Regions from separate parts of the Vreelandella gomseomensis genome, predicted to be linked through region 3. Evidence: predicted binding sites of a transcription regulator. Region 3 holds the regulator's gene; each other region holds the start of a gene.

Region 1 (5,747 bases), on a different contig from region 3:
GCTCAGCGTCTGGAATATCGTCGCGCGCTTTATCGCGCCGATTGGCGTGATTGCGGTCTTCCTGGCCGGCATTCTCTAACCACCGGCCACTCGTGCCCTGCTTGGCGCAGGGCGCTGCGCGCCTTGATGAGCGTTCCTGCAACGGCCCGGCCGGTCAAGCCGTCTGGCCGTTGGGGAGGTTGATCAGTTCAGTGCAGTTCGCTCTCTTGCCGTTCGTCTGCGTCCGGCAAGGGGGCGATATCCCGCGACAGCTGTTGAAACTCCCGGTGCAGCTCTATCCCCCGCCGTGCGCGCAGATTACGTTGTGCGGCGCTACGACGGCGCTCGGCGTGTTCGTCCACTTCCATGCTCATGAAAATATCGAGCAATTCGCTCTTGAACGAGGTGATCCGTTCGACGTTTCGCATGATCGACGTTCCTCCAGGTGAATATGCCTTCGTCCACCTGCATCGGTGACGACTGTTGGATGATGCAGTGCGGCACTTCATTTTTTACTATAGCCTACTTGACAAAATGATGACCAGCTCGAGAAACAACCGTCTGGCGCCGCTGCCGTCCACCCAGGCGCAATACAATGATTGCCCATTCAGTGCGTCACTCAGGCATACTGGGCGCACGCCTGGCACATAACGCTACGCCGCTTGATTAAAGGAGCCACACGTGAGTCGCGCCCTGTTTGATGAAATGAGACGCCGCATGGAGCACTTTCGACGCTCCGAGCAGAAAGTGGCACGGTTTGTCCTGCGCAATCCGGAAGAAGTCATCCACATGCGGATTGTCGATCTCGCCACCGAGGCGAAGGTCAGCGAGCCAACGGTGGTGCGATTCTGCCGCGCCCTGGGCTGCAACGGTTTCCAGGATTTTAAATTGCAGCTAGCGCAGATGCTGGCCACCGGCAGCCAGTTTGCCCAGTTCTCGATGAACGATAGCGACTCGGTCGCCGAGTTCTCCCACAGCATTTTTGACTCGACGGTGGGCACGCTGCTCTCGGTGCGCGACCGCCTGGACAACGATGCCCTGGGCCGCGCCGTCAATGCCCTGGCGATGGCCAACCGCGTCGAGTTTTACGGTTTCGGCGCGTCAGGGGCGGTGGCCTTTGACGCCCAGCACAAGTTTTTCCGCCTGCAGATTTCCACCTCCGCCTATGCCGACCCCCACATGCAGAACATGTCGGCGGTGACGCTCAAGGAAGGCGATGTGGTGGTGGCCATTTCGCAAACCGGGCGCACCAAGGCGCTGGTGGCCAGCGTTCGCCTGGCCAGGGAAGCGGGGGCGACGGTGATTGGCCTGTGCCCCAGCGACTCGCCGCTGGCCGAAGAAGTCACGCTGCCGCTGTATATCGATGTGCACGAAGACACCGAAATCTATACCCCAATGAGTTCGCGCATCGCGCATCTGGTTCTGGTCGACGTGCTGGCGGTGGGCGTCGCCAAGACCCGTGGCCCGAAACTCGCCGAGCAGCTCAAGTCGGTGAAGAAGAGCCTTAACTCGCTGCGTTTCCCGGAAGACTCCTAACCCATGTCCGAGGGCAGGTTGAAGCGAGGGTTTTTCGCCATGGCCGGAAAATATTCCCGACATTTCCGGCATTTCCGCCATCCATGGCGGTCAGATGGCGAAAGTAGCGCCCAGGGATGGGTTCACAGCGCCCTCGCGGAGACCTGCCCTCGGCACTGAGTCGTGCAAATGCCATGCCTGTATACACAGCCAGTTCATTGGCTGTGCTAAACTGACGGCCCATTTTTCGACCCGGCAGCGGCTTATATGGACGACGTCACGGCGATACTCGATCAGCTCAACTCCGACCAGCGCGAAGCGGTCAGCGCCCCTCAGGGCAACCTGTTGGTACTGGCAGGCGCGGGCTCTGGGAAAACGCGGGTGCTGGTGCACCGTATTGCCTGGCTGATGCAGGCGGAGGGGCTGTCGCCTTACGCGCTGCTGGCGGTAACCTTCACCAACAAGGCCGCGCGCGAGATGCGTACCCGGCTGGAAGCGCTGCTGGGTATCTCGTTGCGCCATGTCTGGGTGGGCACCTTCCACTCGATTTCCCACCGCCTGCTGCGTACCCACTGGCAGGATGCGCGGCTGCCGCAACACTTCCAGATCATCGACGCCGACGACCAGCTGCGGCTGGTCAAACGGCTGCTCAAAGACTACGCCATCGACGACGAACGCTTCCCGCCGCGCCAGGTGCAAGGGTTCATTTCCGGCTGCAAGGAAGAGGGCCTGCGCCCCCATCAGGTCAATGTCGACGGCGATGGCTACCTGGGCCAGATGGTCGAGCTCTATGAACGCTATCAGCTCACCTGCGAGCGCGGCGGGCTGGTCGACTTCGGCGAACTACTGCTCAGGAGCCTGGAACTGCTGCGCGACAACCCGGCGCTGCTGGCCCACTATCGCGAGCGCTTCGGTCACCTGCTGGTCGACGAGTTTCAGGACACCAACACGCTCCAGTACGCCTGGCTGAAGCTGCTCACCGGCATGCAAACGCCGATGACCGTGGTCGGCGACGACGACCAGTCGATCTACGGCTGGCGCGGGGCCAAGGTCGAGAACATCCGCCGCTTCGAGCAGGAATTTCCCCAGACCCACACCGTCCGCCTCGAGCAGAACTACCGCTCGACCAGCGCGATTCTCGATGCGGCCAACGCCTTGATCAGCCACAACAGCGAACGAATGGGCAAACAGCTATGGACCGACGGCGTCGAAGGCGAACCCATCTCGATCTACGCCGGCTTCAACGACCTTGAAGAAGCCCGCTTCATTGTCGACACCATCAAGGAAAAAGTCGACGAAGGGCTCAACCGGCGTGATATCGCGATTCTCTACCGCTCCAATGCCCAATCGCGGCTGCTGGAGGAAACGCTGATCCGCCAGGGCATGCCCTATCGCATCTACGGCGGCCACCGTTTCTACGAGCGGCTGGAAATCAAGAATGCGCTGGCCTACCTGCGCCTGCTGCTCAATCGCGACGACGATGCATCGCTGGAGCGGGTGATCAACGTGCCCACCCGGGGCATCGGCACTCGCACGGTAGAAATCGTTCGCCTGCGCGCCCGAGAACAGGGCATCCCGCTGTGGCAGGCGCTTCACGACGCAATTCACGACGGTACGCTGAAAGGCCGCGCAGGCAACGCCGTGCAGGCGTTTGCCAACCTGATCGAGCAGTTGGATAACGACGCCGCCGGGCTCGCCCTGCACGACATCATCGACCACGTGACCGTGCGTACCGGCCTGATCGAACATCACAAGAGCGAACGCGGCGAGAAAGGCCAGGCGCGGGTGGAAAACCTCGAGGAGCTGGTCAACGCCGCCCGGGCCTTCACCCACGGCGATGCCTTCGAAACCCCGGAAGCCGGTGAAGGCATGGCCGCGCTGGAGGCATTCCTGTCCGAAGCGGCGCTCAATGCCGGGGACCACGAGGCCGAGGAGTTTGAAGACAGCGTGCAGCTGATGACGCTGCACTCGGCCAAGGGGCTGGAGTTTCCCGTGGTGTTTATCGCCGGCGTCGAGGAAGGCCTGTTCCCCCACAAGATGTCCCTGGAGGAACCGGGCAGGCTCGAGGAAGAACGTCGCCTGTGTTACGTCGGCGTGACCCGGGCGATGCAGAAACTTTACCTCACCCACGCCGAAACCCGCCGCCTGCACGGCAAGGAAGTGTTTCCGCGCCCGTCGCGCTTTCTGCGCGAATTACCCCCGCACCTGCTCGAAGAAGTGCGCCTGCGCGGGCATGTGTCACGCCCGGTCACCGCCTCGCGCCCTTCGTACGCCCAGCAACGCGTCGAGAGCCATGACGATCTGCCCAGCCTGCACGTCGGCCAGGGAGTCGAGCACCCGGTGTTCGGCCAGGGCGTTATCCTTAACGCGGAAGGCGAGGGCCCCCGCGCCCGGGTGCAGGTCAGCTTTGAGGGCGAAGGCGTCAAATGGCTGGTGCTGGGATTTGCTAAGCTAACGCCGCTGTAAACCACTCACGACCCATCGCTCATGCGTCATTACTCACGCCCCCGGGCGCCGTTTAGAGGGCCTTATGAAACAACGCTTGAAACGCCTATTTCCTGAAGTGTGTAACGGCTGGTCAGAACTTAGCGGCTACCATCGTTTCGAACGCATTATCTCACTGGTACTGGCGCTGGCCATCGGCGGCGCTGTGCTGGTCGCCATGTACTACCTGGTGATTCACGTGGTGCAGCTGTTGTTTATCGAGAGTCGCGACCCCTTCGACTACCGCGTGTTTCAAGCCCTGTTCGACATGATTCTCACCGTGTTGATTGCCATGGAATTCAACAACTCCATCATCCGCACAATGACCAGCGGCAAAGGCTTTATCCACGTCGAAATCGTGGTGCTGATTGCCATCATGGCGCTGGTGCGCAAGTTCATGGTGCTGGACATGGAAACCATCGACCCCTGGCAAATTGCCTCACTGGCCGCTGCGGGGCTGGCCTTGGGGGGTACCTATTGGCTGGTTCGTCATGCCAACCGTATGAAAGACGCAAGCGATGACTGACGGTAGACTTGCTGGCAAAATTCGCTTTAACGCATACTGACAGGCGGACACCCCGCCGCGATAACAACAGCGTGATACTTTCTGGAGTCTTGCTCACTATGCAACGCCGTCACTTCCTCAAAACCGCAAGCCTTAGCGTCGCAGGGGCCGCTGCTGCCCCGTTCGTATCGTCGTCACGTGCGCGCGCTGACGAGACCTACACCTGGGACATGGTCACCTCCTGGCCAAAAAATTTTCCCGCGTTAGGCACCGGCGCCAATGACTTTGCCCGCCGCGTGGAACAGCTTTCCAACGGCCGCATGACGATCCGCGTTCACGGCGCCGGAGAACTGGTGCCTGCCCTCGAAGTCTTTGACGCGGTCGCCGCCGGCACGGCGGAAATGGGCCATTCAGCGTCTTACTACTGGCGCGGCAAGGTCGCCGCCTCGCAGTTTTTCACGGCCGTGCCCTTTGGCATGACCACCACCGAAATGAACGCCTGGCTTTACTACGGCGACGGTCAGACGCTGTGGGATGAGATCTACGCGGCGCACAATCTGAAACCCTTTGCGGTGGGCAACACCGGGCCGCAGATGGCGGGCTGGTTCAAGAAAGAAATCAACTCGCTGGACGATATGCAGGGTCTCAAGCTGCGCCTGCCGGGCCTCGCTGGTGAAGCCATGAACGGCATCGGCGTGAGCACCGTCAACATGCCGGGGTCGGAGATATTCACTTCGCTGCAAACCGGCGCCCTGGATGCCGCCGACTGGGTCGGACCCTACAACGACCTGGCCTTCGGTCTGCACCAGGTGGCTGACTACTACTACACCTCGGTGTGGAACGAGCCTTCGGCCGTGCTGGAAGGCACCATCAACCTGGACGCCTGGAACGCGCTGCCCGAGGATCTCCAGGCGGTGGTCACCGAAGCCGCCCGTGCCTCGAACCTGGCCATGTACAGCGAGTTTGCCTTCCGTAACGCCCAGGCCCTCGAGGCCCTGGTGAACGAGCACGACGTCAAGCTGCGAACCTTCCCCGACGACGTCATGGCAGCGCTTTACCAAAGCTCACAGGACGCCATTCAGCGTCAGGTAGACGACGACGAGGAATCACGTCGGGTATACGAGTCCTATGCGGCGTTCCAGAAAACCGTTCGCCCCTTCAGCGACGTAGGCGAATACGCCTACTTGAAGAGTCGTGACAACGTTCGCGATTAAGCGGGCAACGGCAGAAGTAGGCAGGCATCAAGGGCGCTCGACCAAGCGCC
Region 2 (5,747 bases), on a different contig from region 3:
GTGCTGGCCGGCTTTGTGCTGAACAGCCACACCTTCCGCGATGAGCTGGGGCTTTCGCCCTTGCCCTATGCGCTCTGGCTGACCATGGTGCGCTACGTCAGTCCGCTGGGTATCCTGGTGATTTTTGTCGATGCCCTGGGGCTTTATCGCGTGGCGTTTGCGGCCCACTGGCCCTGGCTGCTGGCGATCCTGGTCGCCATGGTGGCGCTGGGTGAAACCCTAAGCCCGCGGCTGCGTCCCGCGCTGCAGGCTCGCTGAGCGCTGCTGGCGCCTGGCTCTGGCGTCGGCAATGGCGCCGGGATGGGTGCCGGCCTCCATCAACTCATCCCAGCGCGTGGTAAAACGGTTGGAGCGATGGGCGCAGCGCAGCTGCCAGGGGGCGTCGTCATCGGTCATGCCAAAGCGGATAGTGCCTTGCCCCATGCGCTGGTTGATGGCGTCCACCGTGGCCATCAACCGCGGATAGTGGTGGGCCGGGGCATTCAGCAACGATAGCTGGTGCTGTTGGGCATCGACCAGGTCGAGCAGCATCACGCCCGCCTTCATGAACCGATAGCGGGGGCGGTATATCTGTTCGAGGCCCTGGCGCACGGCGTCGAGAATCACCCGCGTATCGTCGCTGGGCGTGGGCAACGGGATCAGCGCGTGGGGGAAGTACTGTGGCTGATCACGGCGGTGGCGATTGGTGTTCAAAAACAGCATCACCGATCGGGCCAAACTGTGCTGCTGGCGAAGCTTTTCGGCGCTGCGCTGGGCATGGCGGCGCAGCGCAGCATGGATCTCGGTTTTTACCCCGGTGGGCTGACCGAACGAGCGCGATGTCATGATGCGCTGGCGGGGCTGGTCGAGGGTGTTCATGTGCAGGCAGGACGTGCCGCGCAGCTCAAGCGCGGTGCGCGCCAGCACCACCGAAAAGCGCTTGCGCAGCTGCTTGGTATCGCTTTCGCGCAGGTCCCAGGCACTATAAATGCCGCCAATGGCGAGCCGTTCGGCCAGCCGCCGGCCCACGCCCCAGACCTCGCTGACCGGCGTTTGCGCCAGTAGCGTCTTGGTCGTCGCATCCTGTCCGTTGAGCAGACAGACGCCCTGGAAATGCGGCTGTTGCTTGGCGGCGTGGTTGGCAAGTTTGGCCAGCGTATGCGTCGTGGCCAGCCCAACGCATACCGGCAGTCCCAAGCAGCGGTAAATGCGCTGGCGCAGCGTTTCGCCCAGGGCATGGCACTGGCGCTCGCTCAGCCCGTCCAGATAGATGAACATTTCATCGATGGAATAGGGGGCGATGTCTGGGCAGGCGTCGCGCAGCAGCTGGGCAAGCCGGGCCGACATGTCGCCATACAGTTCGTAGTTGGACGACAGCAGGTGAATAGCGCCGCGCTGACGCAGCCCCTCGAGTTTGAAGGCGGGGGTGCCCATGGGGATGTCCAGCGCTTTCATCTCGGCCGAGCGGGCAATCACGCAGCCATCGTTGTTGGACATCACGCCCACGGCCTTGCCTTCCAGGTGGGGCTGAAAGACGCGCTCGCAGCTGACGTAGAAGTTGTTGGCGTCGACCAGCCCGATCATGGTCGTCATCTCAGCGCAGGTATTCGTGAACGACCGCGCGCACAACGCCCCATACCTGGCAGTCGGTGTCTTCCAGGGGGAGCGGCGGATAGTGGGGGTGGGCCGAGCACAGGTGCGGGGTGCCACGATGCAGGGCGTAGCGCTTGATCAGCACTTCGTCGTTGAACATGGCGACCAGGATATGGCCCAGGCGTGGCGCAACGCTGCGATCCACGACCAGCAGGTCGCCGTCAAAGATCCCCCAGCCTTCCATGCTGTCGCCGGTCGCGGACAGGTAAAAGGTATGGGTCGGGTTCTTGATCAGGCGCACGTTGAGGTCCAGCGTACGCGGTTCGTAATCCTGGGCGGGAGAGGGGAAGCCGCTAATCCCCGCGCGGCCGTGCAGCGGCGGAAATGGCAGCGGCTGCGACATCAACGGCAAGGCGGGCGCGACCGGCGATAGGGGCTGAATCATTGTCGGCATCCTCACGGCTTGAAATATGTATTTATATACAGTATTCAGCCGGAGGGGCTAAATTGCAAGCGCCGGGTGCCTTGAAGCGCCGCTGTGAAGGGCTATCTCGCCAGCCAGAGGCCCACCACAATGGCGCTGGTAACGGCGATAAAAAAGACCCAGTTGCGCGCACGGGTATCACGGTGGGGTTTCATAAAAGCCTCATCAAAAGCAGAAGGGTAACGTCGGCAGGCGTGGGTAATTTTCTACAGGCCCATCAGGCTGGCATGGTACCGTTTGTGATTTATGCCGTCACCCGGCCGCGCGCAAAGCGGCTGGCTTGTTTAGGATACGTTTGATGATGCACCCCTCTTCAGCAGTTCACGTCCCCCAGCCGCTTGCCCTTGCCGAGGGGCGCCTGGCGGCCCTGAGCTGGGGGCGTGACGATGCCCCCGTGTGGCTGGCGCTGCACGGCTGGCTGGATAATGCGGCAAGCTTTACGCGCCTGGCGCCCTTGCTTTCGGACGCGTTGGATATCCGCATTGTGGCGATCGATTTTCGTGGCCACGGGCATTCGGCGCATGCCCCGGTGGGCAGCGATTATGCCCTGTGGGACTATTGCCACGATGTCCTGGATGCCATGGAGGATCTGGCCATAGAGCGGGTCGCGTTGCTTGGCCATTCCATGGGCGCGGCGGTGGCCTGCCTGCTGGCCGCCGCCATGCCGGCGCGGGTTGCGCGGTTGACCCTGCTGGATGGTCTGGGCGCGCTGAATACGCCCGCCAACGAAACGGCCGGCCAGCTACGCAAGGGGCTGATGGCCCACCGACGGCCGCTCTCCCAGGCGCCGCGCTACCCCGACCTGGCCAGTGCCGTGGCCGCGCGCGTGGCGGGCGGCGTCACCCCGCTGGATACGCCCACGGCGACCCCGCTGGTGGAGCGCAACGTCGCGCCAACGGCCGACGGACACGTCCAAATGCGCACCGACAGTCGGCTGCTGAAGCCGTCCCTGGTGCGTTTTACCCCGGCGCAGGTGTTGGCGTTACTGGCGGATATTCAGGCCCCGGTGCTATTGATAGAAGGAGAGCAGGGCATTCTGGGCGAGCGAGACTGGGCGGACAACGCTCGCCAGGCGGTGCCGCAGTTGACCCGTCATGTCGTGGCGGGCGGCCATCACCTGCATCTTGAGCCTGAGGCCGTGGCACAGGTCGCCCAGGTGATCACGGCGCATGAGCTTGCAACGCCTGACCCCGCAGAAGGACGTGCGCGATGAACGAACTGACAAACGCCAATGAACAGAGCGGCAATAAGGTAGCCCTGGTGCTGGGCAGCGGCGGGGCCCGGGGCTATGCGCATATCGGCGTGATCGAAGCGCTCGAGGCGCGGGGCTTGGAGATTATTTCCATCGCCGGGTGCTCCATGGGCGCACTGATCGGCGGGATCTACGCGTCGGGCAAGCTGCCGGAATACCGCGAATGGGTGTGCAATCTGGACTACCTGGACGTACTCAGGTTGGTGGACGTGACCTGGAGCCCGATGGGCGCCATGCGCGCCAGCAAGGTCATGAACAAGCTCGAAGGGCTGGTGGGTGATATGCTGATCGAAGACCTGCCGATCCCAGTGACCACCGTAGCGACCGACCTGGTGCGCCAGCGCGAGGTATGGTTTCAGAACGGCCCGCTGCTGCGCGCGATTCGCGCCTCGATCGCGGTGCCCGGCGTGATCACTCCCGTGCATGTCGGCGATCAGGTGCTGGTTGACGGCGGCTTGCTGAATCCGTTGCCTATCATGCCGACACTCGCGGCCCATGAAGCCGATTTTGTCGTGGCGGTTAACGTGACCGCGCATAGCCCCCAGCCGATCAGCCTGGAAGCGTTGTTGCCCGATGAGCCGGAGGACGATAACCGCACGGCGCTTGAGCTTGAGCGTGATGAAAACATTGGCGGCTGGATGGCCGATGTGCGCGAGGCGACGAAGCGGCTTTGGGATGGGCTGGGCAGCAGCGACGAGCAGGAGGCCAGCGACGAAACGCCAGAAATGCGCGGCAAGCGCGAGTGGGGCAAGCTGGACATGATTCTCGAATCGTTCGATATCACCCAGGCAGCGCTCGCCAAGTACAAAATTGCCGGTTATCCGCCGGATGTGCTGATCGAAGTTCCCAAGACGGTCTGCAGCACCTACGAGTTCCACCGCGCGAAGGATCTGATCCGGCTGGGCCGACATCTGGCCGATGAGGCCCTGGAGCGCAGAATGCCGAATATTGCCTCGGACGCGGCAGGGTAGCTGGCAGCTACTGTCCGCGCTTGCGCAGCAGGATATATACCGCGCCGGTACCGCCGTCGAGCTCGGTGGCGGAACAGAACGCCAGAACCCCCGGCCATTCCCGCAGCCAGGCGTTGGTATGGCTTTTCAGCACCGGGAAGTCGGCCGTCGCGCCCCAGGCTTTGCCATGTACCACCAGCACGCAGCGTAGCCCCTGGGACGTGGCGTCGCGCAGAAAGCTTTCCAGCTCGGCGCGGGCCTCTTCCAGGGTGTAGCCGTGCAGGTCGAGGCCTGCCTGCCACGCCGTCTGGCCGCGTTTCAGCTGGCTGAAGGTGCGCCACGGCAGATCGGCGACGCTAAATTCCAGGTATTCGGAAGGGCGAACCGCCTCGACCCGGCCATCGGAGGTGCGGCCGCTGGTCGTCAAGGTGCTGGCTTCCACTGCCGCCTGGCGGCGTACATGGTGGGCATCGTCGTTGCGTCTGGGCTTGCCGGGGTCGGCCTGATTGGAGGCAATACGGCGCACGCCTGCGGCTTTCAGCGCTTGGCGGAACGCGCTGATATCGTCGTCGTCGGGCAGGTGGCGGCGTCGTGTCATGACAGGCTCAGATAGCAAAGGGGCAATGAAGGTCGCAAGCGCACAGTATAGCGAGCTGAGCGTTGCTGTGAACCGGGCGGCGTCAAAGGTACAATCTTTTCTTTCGCCATGCCATGCCCGCTATTGTCAGGGGATGGAGACCTCAGTTGATCAGGAGCCGATGTGACCACGCATCTCAACGCCGACACCTCACACTCCGCTCTCTCCCTGCCGGATTCGGCACTGGTGAGCGAGCTCTTTAGCTTACGCGACTACCTGCGCTGGGCGTCCAGCGAGTTCTATCTGGCGGGGCTGTATTACGGCCACGGTACCGAGTCGGCCTGGGATGAAGCCGTGGCGCTTTGCCTGGGAGCGCTGCATCTACCCTGGAACATTGACCCCGGCGTGCAGGATGCGCGCCTGCTGCCGATGGAGCGCGAGCGCATTGTGGCGCTCACCCGTGAACGCATCACCACCCGCCGCCCGCTGCCTTATCTGCTGGGCGAGGCGTTCTTTGCCGGCTACCCGTTCAACGTTGATGAGCGCGTGCTGATCCCGCGCTCGCCGATGGCCGAGCTTATCGAGGATGGCTTTGCCGCGTGGTTCCCCGAAGAGCCGCCGGCCAGGGTACTGGATCTATGCGCCGGCTCGGGCTGCATCGGCATTGCCACCGCGCTGTACCTGCCCACTTGCGAGGTCGCCCTGGCCGATATCAGTCAGGACGCGCTGGCGGTGGCGCGCCAGAACATCACCCGTCACGACGTCGGCGAGCGCGTACGCGCGCTGGAAGCCAATGTGTTCGACGGGCTTGCGGGCCAGCGTTTTGACCTGATCGTCTCCAATCCGCCTTACGTGGATGCCCGGGACCTTGCCACCATGCCCGCCGAGTTCCGCCACGAACCGTCACTGGCG
Region 3 (5,747 bases):
CCAACTACCCGCTGACGGAAGATGACCTGGATGAGGACGGCATGCTGAAACTGCCAAAAGCGCTCGCGCCCCATCGGCACAAGCTGTTCGGGCTGACGATAGACGCACGGCGGCTGGCGGCGATTCGCAACGAACGCCGCCCCAACAGTCGCTACAGCTCGATGGATCAGTGCATGCGGGAAATAGAACAGGCAGAAGCCATGTATCGGCGACTGCACGTGCCCTACATAGATGCCACCCGCTTTTCGGTGGAAGAGATATCAACCCGCATGATTGCCGAAACCGGCCTCGCGCGGCGCTTTTCGCCGCGCTGACACCGCACGCCGCGAACTACATGCCCTGGGGCGCAAAAATTCCCGGGGCATTGCGCCAGTAGCCCTTGTAATCCATCCCGAAGCCGAACACATAGCGGTCGGCCACTTCCAGGCTGCAGTAGTCCGCTTTCAAGCCCGGTACCGCCTTGCGGTCGTGGCGCTTGTCGACCAGTACGGCAGTGGTAATACTGGCGGCTTGCGCTTCACGACAGTAGTTGAGAATCGCCGCCAGGGTGGTGCCTTCGTCCAGAATGTCGTCGACGATGACAACGTGCCGCCCCGCCATGGGAATTTCCGGCGATACCCGCCAGAAGAGCTCGCCGCCGCGGGTCTCGTTACGATAACGTGTGGCATGCAGGTAATCGACTTCCAGGGGGAACCCCAGCCGGGTCAGCAGGTGCCCCGTGGTGATCAGACCGCCATTCATGACGCAATAGAAGACCGGCAGCTTATCGCCCAGATCGTCACTGATCTGCTCGGCCATCCGATCCAGCGCCTGCTCTACTTCCTGCTGAGTAATCAAGCAGTCGGCGTTATCCATTACTTCGCGCATTGAATCCAGTGACGCGAGCGCTTCCTTATCTAACGTTGCCATTAAATTTCCAACCTGCTGAGTAAAGACGGTCGTTACGTAGCGGATGACTGACAGGCCATTGCTTCAAGCTGTGCATGGGTGCGCCGCCAGCGGCTAAGCGCGGGCAGCGCATCCAGGTCGGGCCGGGCGCGCTTGTAGCGCAGCTTGCCCGGCCGTGAAGACACCGACGCCGGCGTAGCGGCCACCACCTCGAGCGCGGCGTCGCGGTCGTTGCACACCAGCAACATGTCACAGCCTGCCCCCAGCGCGGCCGCCGCTCGTTCACGCGGCCCGCCTGCCGCATGGGCGCCGGCCATGCTCAAGTCATCCGAGAAAATGCAGCCCTTGAAGCCCAGCGACTGACGCAGCATGCCAAGCCAGCTGGGCGAAAAGCCAGCCGGGCGGGCATCAAAGGCCGAGTACACGATATGCGCCGGCATGATGCCATCCAGTTGCTTGGCCAGGGTGCTGAAGGGCACTAGATCGTGGCGTTTCAGGGCCTCGAAGGCGCGCTCGTCCACTGGGAGGGCCAGGTGGGAGTCCGCCGCGACACCGCCATGGCCGGGAAAGTGCTTGCCGATCGCCGCCATGCCGGCCTCGTGGAGCCCGGTGATCAGGGCACCACCCAGCTCGGTTACCTGAGTGGGGTCGGCACCGAAACTGCGGTCGCCAATCACGCTGGATAACCCGCTATCGATATCGAGCACGGGAGCAAAGCTGATATCCAGCCCGCAGGCGGCCATTTCCATGCCCAGCAGCCAGCCCGCATCCTGGGCAAGCGCCAGACCGGCTGCGCGATCCCGCTGATAGTACTCCCCCAGCCGCGCCATGGCGGGCAGTCGCGTCAAGCCCTGCTTGATACGCTGAACCCGCCCGCCCTCCTGATCCACCGCCAGCAGTAAGTCGGGGCGCTGCTGACGCACCTCGTTGCATAAGCGACGTATCTGGTAGGCATCCTCCACATTGCGCGCAAAAAGAATAACGCCGCCGACCGCAGGCGATGCCAGCATCTGGCGCTCTGCAGCGGTCAAGGAAGTCCCTTCAAGGTCCAACATGACCGAGCCCAAGGGTTGTGTCATAGCGGGGTATCCAAAAAAAGGCGCTAATTCTAGACGAACATTAGCGAGAGTCCAACGATCAACGTCCGTCGTGTAGCCAGACAGGCGTTCCCGGCAAGGCATGCTCGAAAAGCCACAGCAGATCCACATTACGCAGCCGCACGCAGCCATGCGACGCTGGCTGGCCCATGGGCTGATCTGGCGGCGTACCGTGTAGGTAAATATAGCGGCGCTGCGAGTCCACCTGCCCCGCACGATTGACCCCTGGCTCCAGCCCGCAGAGCCACAAAATACGTGTCAGGATCCAGTCGCGTTCGGGAAACGCCTTGCCCAGTTCAGGGGTGAACACTTCGCCTGTCCAGCGACGGCCCTTGAACACCGCATTTTCAGGCGCCTCCCGGCCAATCGCGGCGCGAATATAGTGCCATCCCAGGGGCGTCTTGCCGCTGTTTTCCTGGTTGCCCACCCCGGCGCGTCCCGTCGATACATCACACTGATAACGGCAGGTGTCGCCTTCCCAGGCGCGCAGCTGCTGCGTCTGCGTAGCAATTTCGATCCACAGCCCATCACGGGGCGGCAGCTCAGTGAGCGACGGTGTCTGCATGAGGCTCCATGTCTTTCTCGTCGGGCAAGGGCGCATTCATGGCGGCCACCACGACAGGACGCAGTCGACGCACCAGGTCGCGAACCGATACCTGCTGGTGATAATCCTTTTCGGCAATGTCGCGCAGCGCGTCCAACCCCGACAGGGTAAAGATGACGGTACCTAACATGAAGTGTAGCCGCCAGAAGCGTTCGGCGTCGGGCAGATCGGGGGTGGCGCGGCGAACCAGCTCGGTGAAACGGCTGAATACATCGCCGTATTCATGCTGGATGTAGCGACGCAAATGCCCCTGGGCCTGACTGTAGGCGAGGCCTAGCAGGCGCATGAACACCTTCAGGCTATTACGCTCCGCGGGCACCTCCAACACCGTGGTGGCCATGGTCTCGAGCAGCACTTCAAGCGGGATATCTCGGCCTTCGTAACGTGCTTCCAGCGCGTCCAGGGCGCTGTGGAAACGTTCGGAGAACGGATCGAGGTAACGCGCAAACACGGCCTGAATGAGCGCCTTCTTTGAGCCGAAATGATAATTTACCGCCGCCAGGTTCACCCGCGCCTTGCTGGTGATATTGCGTAAGGATGTTTCGGCAAAGCCGCGCTCGGCAAACAGCACTTCCGCCGTGTCCAGAATGCGCGTCACGGTATCCGATTGAGCCATGCTGCTCTCCATGAAAACGGATGTTTTAAACAATCTCAGGATACTACGTTATCACGTTGCCCCTCTCAACGGTTGATGGGCGTTAAATCACGCCTAGAACGGCGGCGCATCCCTTTGCACATCATGTTGTTAGCCGGCTGGAAGCAGATATGTACTGGACAGGGGAACATACTGTATACTTAACCACATACTGATAGGTCTATAGAAACGCTGCCTGTCCACTTACCCACGCTGGAGACTGATATGTCACGGCCGTTAACCGTTCGTCAACAGAATGTGTTCGACTTTATTGTCAAGACCATGGCGGAGCTTGGCTATCCACCCACCCGGGCAGAAATCGCCAAGGCACTGGGCTTTCGCTCGCCCAATGCGGCAGAAGAGCACTTGCGGGCGCTCGAGCGCAAAGGGGTCATTCGCATCATCCGCAATACCTCACGGGGTATTCGCCTGCCCAATCAGGAGCCCCAGGACACCCCGGATAGCCAGCCCGCAGCGGCGGATCCCGGCACCGGCCTGCCGATCATCGGCGAAGTCGCTGCGGGCAGCCCTATTCTGGCCGCCGAGCACATTGACCGTTACTGCCCGCTGCCCGCCGACTACTTTACGCCCAGGGCGGATTACCTCTTGCGCGTGCGCGGGCTTTCCATGCAGAACGTCGGCATTCTTGAAGGCGACCTGCTCGCCGTACATCGCACCCAGCGAGTACGCGACGGCCAGATTGTCGTCGCCCGACTGGACGATGAAGTTACCGTCAAGCGTTTCAAACGCGACGGACACCACGTCTCCCTGATCGCGGAAAACCCCGACTTTGCGCCGATCACTATTGATTTACGCACCCAACCGCTCGACATCGAGGGCGTGGGCGTCGGGGTTATCCGCGGTGGCAATGGTCAGGCGCTTGGCTAGCTGAACACGACGGTTTTGTTGCCATGAACCAGCACGCGGTCTTCCAGGTGCCAGCGAAGACCCCGTGCCAGCACGGCTTTTTCCACATCGCGGCCAAAACGCACCAGATCCGTCGGTGTGTGGCAATGGCTCACCCGGTGGATGTCCTGCTCGATGATCGGCCCCGCATCCAGTTCCTGGGTCACATAATGACAGGTCGCACCGATCAGCTTGACGCCGCGCTCATAGGCTTGGTGATAGGGCTTGGCGCCGGCAAAGGAAGGCAAAAAGCTGTGGTGGATATTGATCACCTGCCCGGCGTAGCGCTGGCACAATGCCGGCGGCAAAATTTGCATGTAACGTGCGAGTACGATGCAGTCGGCTCGCGCCTCGTCGATATGTGCCTGAACCTGCTCAAAGGCAACGGCTTTATCCGCCGGATTGACAGGCACGTGGTAATAGGGAATCGCGTACCACTCGGTCAACGAGCGCATATCGTCATGGTTGGAAATCACCCCGACGATATCGCAGTCCAGCTCGCCCACCTGCCAACGGTAAAGCAGATCGACCAGACAGTGGGATTCCCGCGAGACCATCAGCACCACGCGGCGACGCTGCTGGGTATCCACCAACGACCACTGCATATCGAAACGCACGGCGACCGGCTCAAACGCCGACCGTAATGCCTCTGCCGACATGTCCAACGAATCCGCCAGAATTTCGTAGCGCATGAAGAAACGTCCGGTTTCCAGGTCGGAGTGCTGGCTCGCCTCGGTAATCGACCCCCCCTGCTGAGCGATAAAACTCGACACCTGTGCAACAATCCCCACCTGATCCGGGCAGGAAACCACCAACCGATAAAAATGCGACATGATAAATACTCTTGACGGTGTGCACCCGGGGTCGCTTTTCACCGCCCCGGGCATTCAACAAACGTCTATTGTACCCAATGCCAGGCGCGCAATCACCGCCCGTTACCGCAGTCATTGTTAGCCGCCCACCCCATCCCGTATAGTTAAGGCATTACTTTTTAGGCTTTAAGATTCTGATGCATCCACCGCGCGTTCATATTCGTCCCCGTCGTCGCCCTCCTCTCCGCCTCTTGCCGCTGGGTGGCTGCGGGGAAATCGGCATGAACCTGACGCTATACGGATACGAGGATCACTGGATCGCCGTGGACTGTGGCATGATGATCCGTCAGGACTTGCCCAACGCCCCCCTCCAGGTGCCCAACCTGGATACGCCCAAGGCGCTGGGCATAGCCCCCAAGGCCCTGTATATCACCCACGGCCATGAAGACCACATTGGCGCGGTTGCCTGGTTATGGCCGCATTGGCAGTGCCCTGTGTATGCCACCCCCCTGGCCGCTGGCCTGCTGCGTCTCAAGTTTGCCGAACACCAGTTGAGCAGCGCCGCCATTCAGGTTATCGAACCCGGCGAGGCGCTGGAAAGCGGGCCCTTCAGTCTGCGCTATCTGGGCGTGCCCCATTCGATTCCGGAAAGCTGCGCGCTGCTGGTCATGGCCGGCCCCTATCGCGTCCTGCATAGCGGGGACTGGAAACTGGATCCCGAACCGATCATTGGTGCGCCGATCGATTCCTCACAGTTCAAGGCGCTCGCCCCCGTCGACCTGGTGGTCGGCGATTCCACCAACGCC

Evidence for each region. The regulator LexA, encoded in region 3, represses DNA repair genes until DNA is damaged. The targets are predictions, from matches to a motif close to TACTGTNTANNTANACAGTA.
Region 1: a site for LexA is predicted at 1,691-1,710, ahead of uvrD (DNA helicase II). Genes of this name have one in related genera too.
Region 2: a site for LexA is predicted at 2,041-2,060, ahead of QC815_RS12145 (LexA family protein). Genes of this name have one in related genera too.

Annotation. Positions count from the first base shown of each region.
Region 1 covers NZ_JARWAI010000003.1:187,557-193,303, forward strand. The annotation lists gene QC815_RS04985 (sodium-dependent transporter) at 1-79, shown strand, start outside; gene QC815_RS04990 (PA3496 family putative envelope integrity protein) at 189-407, opposite strand; gene hexR (transcriptional regulator HexR) at 661-1,515, shown strand; gene uvrD (DNA helicase II) at 1,762-3,960, shown strand; gene QC815_RS05005 (phosphate-starvation-inducible PsiE family protein) at 4,025-4,504, shown strand; gene QC815_RS05010 (TRAP transporter substrate-binding protein) at 4,603-5,697, shown strand.
Region 2 covers NZ_JARWAI010000008.1:142,228-147,974, reverse strand. The annotation lists gene QC815_RS12155 (sodium-dependent transporter) at 1-258, shown strand, start outside; gene QC815_RS12150 (Y-family DNA polymerase) at 220-1,563, opposite strand; gene QC815_RS12145 (LexA family protein) at 1,574-2,017, opposite strand; gene QC815_RS12140 (alpha/beta fold hydrolase) at 2,355-3,269, shown strand; gene QC815_RS12135 (patatin-like phospholipase family protein) at 3,266-4,279, shown strand; gene QC815_RS12130 (Smr/MutS family protein) at 4,287-4,856, opposite strand; gene prmB (50S ribosomal protein L3 N(5)-glutamine methyltransferase) at 5,019-5,747, shown strand, end outside.
Region 3 covers NZ_JARWAI010000004.1:35,237-40,983, forward strand. The annotation lists gene ppsR (posphoenolpyruvate synthetase regulatory kinase/phosphorylase PpsR) at 1-314, shown strand, start outside; gene QC815_RS05975 (hypoxanthine-guanine phosphoribosyltransferase) at 331-909, opposite strand; gene nagZ (beta-N-acetylhexosaminidase) at 942-1,967, opposite strand; gene QC815_RS05985 (L,D-transpeptidase) at 2,026-2,550, opposite strand; gene QC815_RS05990 (TetR/AcrR family transcriptional regulator) at 2,528-3,205, opposite strand; gene lexA (transcriptional repressor LexA) at 3,449-4,111, shown strand; gene purU (formyltetrahydrofolate deformylase) at 4,108-4,962, opposite strand; gene QC815_RS06005 (ribonuclease J) at 5,223-5,747, shown strand, end outside.